DNA from 2 places in the Rhizobium sp. USDA 3886 genome. Region 2 is predicted to be linked to the other one. Evidence: predicted binding sites of a transcription regulator. Region 2 holds the regulator's gene; the other holds the start of a gene.
What was found. Region 2 encodes PhoB, which activates phosphate uptake and scavenging genes when phosphate is short. Its sites were predicted from a motif close to TGTCATNNANCTGTCAT; they were not measured.
Positions count from the first base shown of each region.

Region 1: ACZ9BX_RS16965 (DUF2794 domain-containing protein) is a predicted target of PhoB. The motif match lies at 3,923-3,939, and genes of this name have one in related genera.

Region 1 covers NZ_JBWCDC010000001.1:3,350,723-3,356,898, forward strand. The annotation lists gene acnA (aconitate hydratase AcnA) at 32-2,722, shown strand; gene ACZ9BX_RS16960 (DUF1223 domain-containing protein) at 2,943-3,683, shown strand; gene ACZ9BX_RS16965 (DUF2794 domain-containing protein) at 3,961-4,362, shown strand; gene ACZ9BX_RS16970 (N-acetyltransferase family protein) at 4,368-4,925, opposite strand; gene ACZ9BX_RS16975 (Bax inhibitor-1/YccA family protein) at 5,028-5,756, opposite strand; partial or broken gene ACZ9BX_RS16980 (ABC transporter permease) at 5,936-6,176, opposite strand, start outside.
Region 2 covers NZ_JBWCDC010000001.1:2,516,762-2,522,937, forward strand. The annotation lists gene argF (ornithine carbamoyltransferase) at 1-245, opposite strand, end outside; gene ACZ9BX_RS12930 (acetylornithine transaminase) at 286-1,485, opposite strand; gene ACZ9BX_RS12935 (GcrA family cell cycle regulator) at 1,906-2,439, shown strand; gene phoB (phosphate regulon transcriptional regulator PhoB) at 2,510-3,193, opposite strand; gene phoU (phosphate signaling complex protein PhoU) at 3,228-3,941, opposite strand; gene pstB (phosphate ABC transporter ATP-binding protein PstB) at 3,976-4,791, opposite strand; gene pstA (phosphate ABC transporter permease PstA) at 4,807-6,126, opposite strand; gene pstC (phosphate ABC transporter permease subunit PstC) at 6,123-6,176, opposite strand, start outside.

The DNA of each region.
Region 1 (6,176 bases), 830 kb from region 2:
GACTGTGTTGGCTATCAGAACGGGGTCTCTCGTGTCTAAATCTCTTGACAGCTTCAATTGTCGTTCCACGCTTTCCGTGAGCGGGAAAGACTATGTCTATTACAGCCTGCCGAAGGCTGAGGCGAATGGTCTCAAGGGCGTGTCGAAGCTTCCCTATTCGATGAAGGTTCTGCTCGAGAACCTGCTGCGCTTCGAAGACGGCCAAACGGTCACCAAGGAGCACATCCTGGCCGTCGCCGAATGGCTGAACAACAAGGGCTCCGTCGAAAACGAAATCGCCTATCGGCCGGCACGCGTGCTGATGCAGGACTTCACCGGCGTTCCGGCTGTCGTCGACCTCGCCGCGATGCGCGACGCGATGGTCTCGCTCGGCGGCGATCCGGAAAAGATCAATCCGCTGGTTCCAGTCGACCTGGTCATCGACCATTCGGTCATCGTCGATGAATTCGGCACGCCGCAGGCCTTTGCGAAGAACGTCGAACTGGAATACCAGCGCAACGGCGAGCGCTACCGCTTCCTGAAGTGGGGCCAGCAGGCATTCAAGAACTTCCGCGTCGTTCCTCCCGGCACTGGCATCTGTCACCAGGTCAACCTCGAATATCTCGGCCAGACCGTCTGGACGAAGGAAGAGGATGGCGAGACGATTGCATACCCGGATACCTGCGTCGGTACGGACTCTCACACGACGATGATCAACGGCCTTGGCGTTCTCGGCTGGGGCGTCGGCGGTATCGAAGCGGAAGCCGCCATGCTCGGCCAGCCGGTCTCGATGCTCCTGCCGGAAGTCATCGGCTTCAAGCTCACCGGCAAGCTCAAGGAAGGCGTGACCGCGACTGACCTTGTTCTCACCGTCGTGCAGATGCTGCGCAAGAAGGGCGTCGTTTCGAAGTTTGTTGAGTTCTTCGGCCCGGGCATGGACAACATGCCGCTCGCAGACCGCGCAACGATCGGCAACATGGGTCCGGAATACGGCGCGACCTGCGGCTTCTTCCCGGTCGACGGCGAAACCATCAACTACCTCACCATGTCCGGCCGTACACATGACCGGATCGCGCTGGTCGAAGCCTATTCCAAGGCGCAAGGCATGTGGCGCGATGGCGATGGTTCCGATCTGGTCTTCACCGACACGCTGGAACTCGACCTCGGCGACGTCGTGCCGTCCATGGCAGGCCCGAAGCGCCCGGAAGGCCGCATCGCGCTCGAAGGCATCGCGTCCGGTTTCGCCACGTCGATGGACGCCGACTACAAGAAGCCCGGCCAGCTTTCAAACCGCTATGCGGTCGAAGGCACGGACTTCGATCTCGGCCATGGCGACGTTGCCATTGCCGCCATCACGTCCTGCACTAACACCTCCAACCCATCGGTGCTTATCGCTGCCGGCCTGCTTGCCCGCAACGCCGTTGCCAAGGGCCTGAAGACTAAGCCCTGGGTCAAGACCTCGCTGGCGCCTGGATCGCAGGTTGTTGGCGAATATCTTGCCAAGTCCGGCCTACAGGCCGAACTCGACAAGCTCGGCTTTAACCTCGTCGGCTTCGGCTGCACGACCTGCATCGGCAATTCCGGCCCGCTGCCGGCACCGATCTCGAAGACGATCAACGACAAGGGCCTTATCGTTTCGGGCGTGCTTTCGGGCAACCGCAACTTCGAAGGCCGTATCTCGCCGGACGTTCAAGCGAACTACCTGGCATCCCCGCCGCTCGTCGTCGCTTATGCGCTCGCCGGCACGGTCCAGAAGGACTTGACCAAGGAGCCGATCGGCGAGGACCAGAACGGCAAGCCGGTCTATCTCAAGGACATCTGGCCGACCGCGAAGGAGGTTCAGGAATTCATCCTGAAGTATGTCACCCGCGAACTCTACGAAACGAAATATGCGGATGTCTTCAAGGGCGATGAAAACTGGCAGGCCGTTCAGGTTCCTCCGGGCCAGACCTACGCCTGGGACGACGACTCAACCTATGTCCAGAACCCGCCTTATTTCGTCGGCATGGGCAAGAAGGGCAGCGGTACCTCGGATATCAAGGGTGCCCGCATCCTCGGTCTCTTCGGGGACAAGATCACCACCGATCACATTTCCCCGGCCGGTTCGATCAAGGCTGCGTCGCCGGCCGGTTCTTATCTGCTCGAGCACAATGTCGGGGTCGCGGACTTCAATCAATACGGCACGCGGCGCGGCAATCATGAAGTGATGATGCGCGGCACCTTCGCCAACATCCGCATCCGCAACCACATGCTCGGCCCGAACGGCAAGGAAGGCGGCTACACGATCCACTATCCATCGAAGGAAGAGGAATCGATCTACGACGCCGCCATGAAGTACAAGGCAGAGGGTGTCCCGCTGGTCATCTTCGCAGGTGTCGAATACGGCAACGGTTCGTCGCGTGACTGGGCGGCGAAGGGCACGAACCTGCTCGGTGTCAAGGCCGTTATCGCGCAGTCCTTCGAACGTATCCACCGCTCGAACCTGGTTGGTATGGGCGTCATCCCCTTCGTCTTCGAAGACGGTACGACTTGGCAGAGCCTTGGCCTCAAGGGTGACGAGACCGTTACCATCGAGGGCCTGGAAAACATCAAACCTCGCCAGAAGAAGATCGCCAAGATCACTTACGGCGACGGCACGGTAAAGGAAGTTCCGCTCCTGTCGCGCGTCGATACGCTTGATGAAGTGATCTACCTTAACAACGGCGGTATCCTGCAGACGGTTCTGCGCGATCTTGCTGCCTGATTGTTAAGAGGCATGGCATATAATGACCGCCGGAGAGCAATCTCCGGCGGTTTTCTTTGCGGGTTTCCATCTCACGCCGATGTGTTCCGGCGACGATGCCGGCGGGTGGCGTCTCACCCCTTCGTGACTTCCCGTTTGCGGCCGGAAGGATTATCTCTACCATCGTAAATCAGGGCCTGCGGTTTTCGGTCTGCTGCGTGTCTCTGGAAAAGAGGTTGGAATGTCGCCGCGTTTTGTGATCTCGCTGGTCGCCGGTATGGTGCTTACAGCGCCGCTTCATGCCGAGGATGGCAAGCCGAAAGGCGTCGTTGAACTTTTCACCTCGCAGGGATGCTCCTCTTGTCCCCCCGCCGATGCTGCCTTCCGGAAGCTTGTTAGCCAGGGCGATGTCATCGCGCTCGCCTATCATGTGGACTACTGGAATTATCTCGGGTGGACGGACACGTTCAGCTCGAAGGAAAACACCGAGCGCCAATATGGTTATGCGCGGATGATGGGCCGCAGCAATGTCTATACACCGCAGGTCATGGTGAACGGCCGCGATCACCTGACTGGCTCAGACCTTTCTGCTATCAACGGCAAGATCGATACATTTTCGACGGAAGGCAAAGGCTTGACCGTGCCCGTGGACGCGCAGATGCGCGGCGACGAGCTCGAGATAAAGATCGGCGCCGGCGAAGGAAAGGCCAATGTCGTTCTTGTCTATTTCGACAAGGAAAAGACGATTACCGTCGAAAAGGGCGAAAACAGCGGCAAGAAGATTTCCTATCTCAACAGCGTCAGCGATGTCGAAACGATTGGCATGTGGGACGGCAAGTCGGCAAACCTGACGCTGCCCGCAAGCGTTCTGCAGAAACCAGGACTCGAGGGGTGCGCCGTCCTGCTTCAGGCTGCGACAGCGGACGGCGATCCGGCCGCGATTCTCGGCGCAACAATCGTCATGGCAGGCAAGAATATCTGACCGGTTTCACCGCTTCGACGCGGATGGAAATGAGGCGGCCCGGCTGATCGTATTCGGGGCTGGGGTTAAGGTCGATACGCTCAGCCGGGCCCTTTGGCGCGCTGGCGCCAAATCAGTGAGCGAACTTCCCCCGGAAATGAGGCGCTGTTTTGACTGAAATGCGGCGCTTGGGAGATTGCATAGCATATGTTTAATGTGATGGTTGGCCGCACTTGCAATTTGATGTGGCTCGGGCAAACTGTCGTTCTCCTGTCATAAGCGGAGGCTTGGGAGACTGATGACAGATCAGCCGGATTTGCGGCATGGCGACGCCCGTTCCGCCAGTAGTAGTTCCTCGGTCGTCGTCGATTTAAAAGAGTACAAGCAAAGCAAGGATCCGCCGCCGGTGACGTTTCATCGCCGCGAGCTGGATGCGATTCTGTGGATCTACGGAAGGATGGTCGGCGAAGGCGAGTGGAAAGACTACGCCATCGACCATTTGAAGGAGAAGGCCATCTTCGCCGTGTTCAAACGTTCAGGCGAGATGCCGCTTTTCCGCATCGAGAAGGATCCGAGGCTTGCCACCAAGCAAGGCGCCTATTCGGTGGTCAATTCAAACGGCATGATCCTGAAGCGCGGCCATGACCTCCAGCAGGTGCTGAAAGTCTTCAACAAGGTGCTCAAACTCGTCGAGAAGTGACGGCATCAGCCCATGAACAGCGTGCCGGGATAGACCGACGGATTAGGATCGCTGTCTTTGCCATCGCCGAGCGGCCGCTGCATGATCATCGTGTCAAGCCAGCGCCCGTGTTTGTATCCGGTACCTTTCAGCAAACCCGTATCGTCAAAGCCCAACGTGCGATGAAGCGCGATCGAAGCAGGATGAGCGCCGCCAATGACGGCTACCATCTGGCGGAAGCCGAGTTCCGTGCAGCGTGAAATCAGCGCTGTGAGCAGTGCCCGACCGATGCCAAGGCCGCGCGCTGCAGGCACGAGATAGATTGAATCCTCCACGATCCAGCGATAGGCAGGTCGGGTGCGGAAGGCGGAGGCGTAGGCATAGCCAAGCAGGGTCCCATTCTCATCAACCGCAGCGACATAGGGATACCCGAGGTCGGTATTCGCGGAGAAGCGAGAGGCCATCTCGGATTCCGAAGGCGGGATGATCTCGTAGCTCGCGACGCCATTGAGGACTGATTCGCGATAGATCTCCGTGATTGCGGGGAGGTCGGAAGGAGTGGCGTCACGAAGGGAGAAGGGCATTGAGTCGGCCGACTATTGATGAATAGTCTTTAGAAAACACTCCATCGCTCAACGCGCAATAAAAAAGGCGGCCGGAGCCGCCTTTTCGGTGATGCTGTCCCCTTACCTGCGGTTACCGAGGAACTGCAGCAGGAACATGAAGAGGTTGATAAAGTCGAGATAGAGCGTCAGCGCGCCTATGATCGCCTTGCGGCCGGCGACGGCAACGTCATCGGCTTCGAAGTACATTTCCTTGATCCGCTGCGTATCGTAGGCTGTAAGGCCTGCGAAGATCAGAACGCCGATCACGGAGATCGCGAACTGCATCGCGGAAGAGGCCAGGAAAATGTTCACCACCGAGGCGATGATCAGACCGAAGAGGCCCATGATCAGGAACGAGCCCATCGCCGAGAGGTCACGTTTTGTCGAGTAACCGTAGAGCGACAGCGCGCCAAAGGAGGCGGCGGTGATGAAGAACGTTTGAACGACGCTCTGGCCCGTGTAGATCAGCAGGATTGACGACAGCGAAAGGCCGACGAGTGCGGCATAGACCCAGAAGGTCGTCTGGGCGGCGGCGACACTCATGCGGCCAATCCGGAAGCTCAGGAAAAACACCAGAGCCAACGGGGCAAGGATCACGACCCACTTCAGCGGGCTCACATAGATCGCCTGGCCGAAGGCGGTCAATTGACCGTCGGCAAAAGCGAGCTGGAATGACAGAAATGCCGCTACACCCGTGATCGCCAGACCCAGCGCCATCAGGTTGTAGACCTTGAGCATATAGGAGCGCAGTCCTTGGTCGATCATCTCGCCAGTTTGTGCGCGGCTTTGGTAGTTACGAAGGTCAGCCATAGTTTCCTCTTAAAAGCTCCGATGGAAATACGGTGTCGGGCTATACGACCCGGGCGCCGCTGCGGAGCTCCAGCATGCCTAGCGATAATATGAGCCTTTCGCCCGTTGCAAACAAGGCCCTTGCAACCCGCGATCGGGTTAAATCGCCGTAAGGTGAAGGGATTTTATCTGCCGCCGATTCAGAGTTCGCGTAAAACGGGTGCTGCCTTCTGGCCGAGAATGCGCCAAGTGCCGATCAGCCCGATGCCAACGGTCAGGACCAGAGCGGTGATCAGCGTAAGGCCAGCGACATCCGGCAGGAACGTCGAAGGTATCCGCATGATTCGGCTGACGATGAACCAGGCCGCGGCTCCGCCGGCGATCAATGCGAAGACCGCCGTTGCAATCCCTAGGATCAGATATTCGTAGCTGAAGGCGCGG
Region 2 (6,176 bases):
AGCTGCATCTCCGTGCCGGAGAGGAAAAGCGTTTCGCCACCGAGCTGACGCATGCCGACATCGAAGGAAACGCGTGTACGCGTAGAGGGTTTCTCGAAGATCATCGCCAACATCTTGCCCGCGAGCGGCTTATCGCCTTTGCCGGCCTTGAAGGCCTGCTTGCGGACGATCGCATCATCCATGATGGCTCTGAGATCGGATGCGGTTACCGCCGAGAGATCGAGAAAGTGTTTGGGGGAAGCCATGTCGTTCTTACCTGTATGCGCCTTGAGGGGCGTTATCCGTTCAAGCCGTCTTCCTGGTCTTTGCCGCGCGAATGCTTTCGGCAGCGCGCTCGACGCGGGCAAGGCCCTCGCGGGCTTCCTCCGCCGTGACGACCAGAGGTGGAAGGAGACGGATGACATTATCGCCCGCCGGAATGGCCAGAAGATGAGCAGCACGAATGGCCTGCAGCAGTTCGGAAGACGGGACGGCAGCCTTGATGCCGAGCATCAGGCCTTCGCCGCGCACATCTTCGATGATATCCGGATAGCGATCCTTCAGCGAGGCAAGGCCCTGGCGGAAGACGAGCGCCACATCGCGGACATGCTGCAGAAAGCCGTCGGCGAGGATGACGTCGAGCACCGCGCTGCCGACCGCCATGGCAAGCGGATTGCCGCCATAGGTGGAGCCATGCGTGCCGGCCTTCATGCCGGAGGCGGCATCCGCGGTCGCCAGGCAGGCGCCGAGCGGGAAGCCGCCGCCGATACCCTTCGCTACCGCCATGATATCCGGCGTGACGCCCGACCATTCGTGGGCAAAGAGTTTGCCGGTACGGCCAACGCCAGTCTGGACCTCATCGAGGATGAGCAGCAGACCCTTCTCATCGCAGATCTGGCGGAGTGCCTTCATGAACTCATGCGTCGCCGGACGGACACCGCCCTCGCCCTGCACCGGCTCTATGAGGATGCCGGCGGTCGCATCGGTGATCGCTGCGCGGACCGCCTCGATATCGCCGAAGGGGACCTGATCGAAGCCCGGCGCCTTCGGGCCGAAGCCCTCGAGATACTTCTCCTGACCGCCGGCGGCGATTGTCGCCAGCGTGCGGCCATGAAAGGCGCCTTCGAAGGTGATGATGTGGAAGCGCTCGGGATGACCGTTGGAATACTGATAGCGGCGCGCAGTCTTGATCGCGCATTCCAGCGCCTCGGCGCCGGAATTGGTGAAGAACACCTTGTCGGCGAAGGTGACGTCAGTCAGCCGCTTGGCAAGCGCTTCCTGGCCGGGAATTTCATAGATATTCGACAGGTGCCAAACCTTGTCGGCCTGCGCCTTCAGGGCTTCGACAACATGCGGATTGCCGTGGCCGACGGAAGTCACTGCAACGCCTGCGCCAAAATCCAGATATCGTTCGCCGCCTTCAGTGATCAGCCAAACGCCCTCACCTCGCTCGAACCGCAAAGGGGCGCGAGAATAGGTGTCATATAGCGGCGCGGCTTGAGCCATGGCGCGATCTCCTGTCATCGTTAGGGCAACCAGACTCCGGCTAAAAACCGGGTCCGAAAAATTAAAAATGCCGCCTTTCGGCGGCGAGTGCCACTATTGACGTTTCGCACCGCGATGTCAACAAAACTGCGGGCTTCGTGCGCCATGGGACCACCTCCCCGAACGAGGTCATTTATCAACAGCTAATGTTGCAGAAATGACTCGCTCGGGAAGCAAGTTGGGGAAAACTTGAAATTCGATTCATCCGGATTCCCGCGACTCTTGTCACGGAGTCAGCCTCACACTAGGTTAAAACTCAATTACTAGACTGCATGCGGCGGAACTAGTCACCACAATTGGTCAGGCGTTTCCTGCTTCGGATGTATCCGGAGCAAGGGTGGGGGATTCTGCCTTCACAACGCTAAACGGCGGAGACAGGGCATGAACTGGACAGACGAGCGAGTCGAAAAACTCAAAAAGCTTTGGTCCGAAGGACTGAGCGCGAGCCAGATCGCTGCGCAGCTCGGCGGAGTGAGCAGGAACGCGGTGATCGGCAAGGTCCACAGGCTTAGCCTTCCGGGCCGCGCCAAGGCCGGCGGCACCGCGGCGGCCGCACGCGCGCCGAAGCGTAATACCTCGGCTCCGCGCGCACCGAACTATGCATCGCGGATCGCGACCCGCACCGTCACGCGCCAGCAGGGCGCAACGATGCTCAAGGAAGAGATCGAAATCGATCTCATGGAGGAGGTAAACTATCGTCCGGCCGCAAACGTGGTCGTGCCGATCTCCCGCCGCCTCGGCCTGACGGAACTCACGGAACGCACCTGCAAGTGGCCGGTCGGCGATCCGCTGAAGGATGATTTCCACTTCTGCGGTTGCGATAGCCCGGACTCTTCACCCTACTGCAGCTATCATGCGCGCCTTGCCTATCAGCCGGTCAACGAGCGCCGCAGGACAGCAGCTCGCGCAAACTGAGCCGGATAAAAGACAAACGGAAACGGGCCTCGCGGGCCCGTTTTTTGATGTCCGGCAATGGAAGCGGCAATCAGGATTCCATGGAATATCCGGCACCGCGGACGGTGCGAATGACATCCTGCATGTTGGAGAAGTTCAGCGCCTTGCGCAGCCGGCCGACATGGACGTCCACAGTGCGCTCATCGACATAAATGTCGTGGCCCCAGACACCGTCCAGAAGCTGCGAACGCGAGAAAACGCGGCCGGGCGACGACATCAGGAATTCCAGGAGGCGGAATTCGGTGGGGCCGAGGCGAACTTCGCGGCTTTTGCGGTGAACACGATGCGTTTCGCGGTCGAGTTCGATGTCGCCGCATTTCAGCACCGTCGAGAGCACCTCAGGCTTGGCGCGGCGCAGCATCGCCCTGACGCGGGCAACGAGCTCCGGCGTCGAAAACGGCTTGACGACATAGTCGTCGGCGCCGGTCGAAAGGCCGCGGACGCGCTCGCTTTCCTCGCCGCGCGCCGTCAGCATGATGATCGGCAGGCGCTCGGTCTCCGGACGCATGCGCAGGCGGCGGCAAAGCTCTATGCCCGATACGCCCGGCAGCATCCAATCGAGGATCAAAAGGTCCGGCGTGCGCTCCTGAAGCCGGATTTCGGCCTCGTCGCCACGCAGGATGGTATCGACCTCGAAACCTTCGGCCTCAAGGTTATAGCGAAGAAGCACACTCAGTGCCTCTTCGTCTTCAACGACTGCAACTCTCGGGATCATTCGGTTCGGTCTCCTGAGGGCCGGTTCGGAATTGTCATTCCGTGACCGCGCCGACGGTGTTGGCAGTATCGTCCTTCGGACGTTCGCCTTCCGGCTGGGCGCCGGTCGCCATGTAATAGATCGTTTCGGCAATGTTGGTGGCATGGTCGCCGATGCGCTCGATGTTCTTGGCGCAGAAGAGAAGATGCGTGCAGCTGGTGATGTTGCGCGGATCTTCCATCATGTAGGTCAGAAGCTCGCGAAACAGCGAAGTGTACATCGCGTCGATTTCCTCGTCGCGCTCGCGGATCGACTTCGCCCTGTCGGCGGCACGGGTCGTATAGACGTCGAGCACTTCCTTGAGCTGGACGAGCGCCAGTTCGGAAAGATGCTCGAGGCCGCGGGCGAGCTTACGCGGAACGCCGGTGCTTTGCACCGCGATGACGCGCTTGGCCGTGTTCTTGCCGAGATCGCCGACGCGCTCAAGGTCGGCTGCGATACGGATCGAGCCCATGATCTCGCGAAGGTCGGAGGCCATCGGCTGGCGGCGGGCAATGGTGACGACCGCCTTGTCGCCGATCTCGCGTTCGGCATGATCGAGGATCACGTCGTCGGAGATGACCTTCTGGGCCAGAGCCGTATCGCCGTTGACAAGGGCGCGGACTGCGTCGGACACCATCTGCTCGGCAAGCCCACCCATTTCCGAGATGCGGCGGGTTAGGAACTTCAAATCGTCGTCATAGGCAGAAAAGATATGGGTCGATGCCATGGGAATTGTCCTTGAATAGCCTGAACGCCGCAACTCAGCCGAAGCGGCCCATGATGTAATCCTGGGTGCGGGGGTCGTCCGGGTTGGTGAACATCTTGTCGGTGTCGTTCTCCTCGACGAGATTGCCGAGGTGGAACATAGCGGTCCGCTGCGAAACGCGGGCCGCCTGTTGCATCGAGTGCGTCACGATGACGATGGTGAAGTTCTCGCGCAGCTCATGGATCAGCTCTTCGACCTTGGCAGTCGCAATCGGATCGAGCGCCGAGCACGGTTCGTCCATCAGGATGACTTCCGGGCTCACGGCAACGGCACGCGCGATGCACAGACGCTGCTGCTGGCCACCGGACAGGCCGGTGCCGGATTCATGCAGGCGATCCTTGACTTCGTTCCAAAGGCCGGCGCGCTGCAGCGACTGCTCGACGATCTGGTCCAAGTCCGCCTTCGACTTCGCCAGGCCATGGATACGTGGCCCGTAGCTGACGTTCTCGTAGATCGTCTTCGGGAACGGGTTCGGTTTCTGGAAGACCATGCCGACGCGGGCGCGGAGCTCCACGACGTCGATATCCGGATCGTAGATATCCTCGCCATCAAGCGTGATCTTGCCTGTCACGCGGCAGTTGTCGATCGTATCGTTCATGCGGTTCAGGCTGCGCAGGAAGGTAGACTTGCCGCAGCCGGAGGGGCCGATGAGCGCGGTAACCGTGTTCTCGCGGATGTTTAGCTTCACGTCGAAAAGCGCACGCTTATCGCCGTAGTAGACCGACACGTCCTGGCCGATCATCTTGTACGGGATCGTATTCATTTTCTGGTCCAGAGCCTTCTCAACTGCTGCTTCAGTCAACATGTTCATGACTATGTACTCCGTTTACCAGCGACGCTCAAAGCGCCGGCGCAAGAGGATGGCTCCGAGGTTCATGACGATCAGGAACAGGAGCAGGACGATAATGGCGCCAGACGTGCGCTCGACGAAGGCGCGTTCGGCTTCGTTGGCCCACATGTAGACCTGTACCGGCAGCGCCGTGGACGGGTCGAGCGGGGTGCTCGGCGCGCTGGCGACGAAGGCGACCATGCCGATCAGGAGAAGCGGTGCGGTTTCTCCGAGCGCGTGTGCCAAACCGATGATCGTGCCGGTCAAAATACCGGGCATCGCAAGCGGCAGGACGTGGTGGAACACCATCTGCATCTTCGAGGCGCCGAGGCCGAGAGCCGCCGCGCGGATCGACGGCGGGACAGCGCGCAGTGCTGCGCGGGTGGCGATGATGATCGTCGGCAGCGTCATAAGCGTCAGCACCAAACCGCCGACCAGTGGGGCCGAGCGTGGCAGGCCGGCGAAGTTGATGAAAACAGAAAGACCGAGCAGACCGTAGACGATCGAGGGAACGGCAGCGAGGTTGTTGATGTTCACCTCGATCAGGTCCGTCACCTTGTTCTTGGTCGCGAATTCCTCAAGGTAGATCGAGGTGCCAACGCCGATCGGCAGCGACAGAACGAGAACGATCAGCATCAGGTAGAGCGAGCCGACAAGAGCGACGCCGAGGCCGGCGGCTTCAGGACGGCTGGAGTTGCCATGGGTGAAAAGTCCGGTGTTGAACTCCTTGAAAAGCGCTCCGTTCGTCTTCAGCTCGTTCATCCAGCCGACCTGCTTGTCGTTCACCTTACGGTTCTTCTCATCGACGGCAAGGTCGATCTGGCCCTTGTTGGCGCTGTCGACATTGGCGTCGGCCAGAACGGTCACATTGACGGTCTTGCCGATGATCGACGGGTCGGCGACAACCATGTCACGCAACTGGATCGGCGCGCTCTTGGAGAGCATCGCCGTCGCCTCACGGACATCCGGGCGGCTGGAGGCGTTGATGTTCAACTCCTTGACAAGCGCATCACGCAGCAGCGCGCCGTAATTGGCTGCAATCAGCACCGACGGATCGGTGGCCCGCTTGTTATCCGGGTCGATGGTCTTTTCAGTAAATTCGACCGGAAGCGAGATCACCGTCTGCTGGAAGGCAGTGTAGCCGTTGCGGATGACCGTCGACAGCAGGAACGCCAGGAAAATCAGGCCGAAGGAGATAGCGGCAATGCCATAGGCCCTGAAACGGCGCTCCGCAGCATAACGGCGCTTGATGCCGATATCGCGGCGCTCTGGCGCCTTGGAAATGGTGCCTGCAATGGGGGAAACAATATTCGTCATTCGTACTGCTCCCGGTATTTGCGCACGATGTAGAGCGCGTAGATATTAAG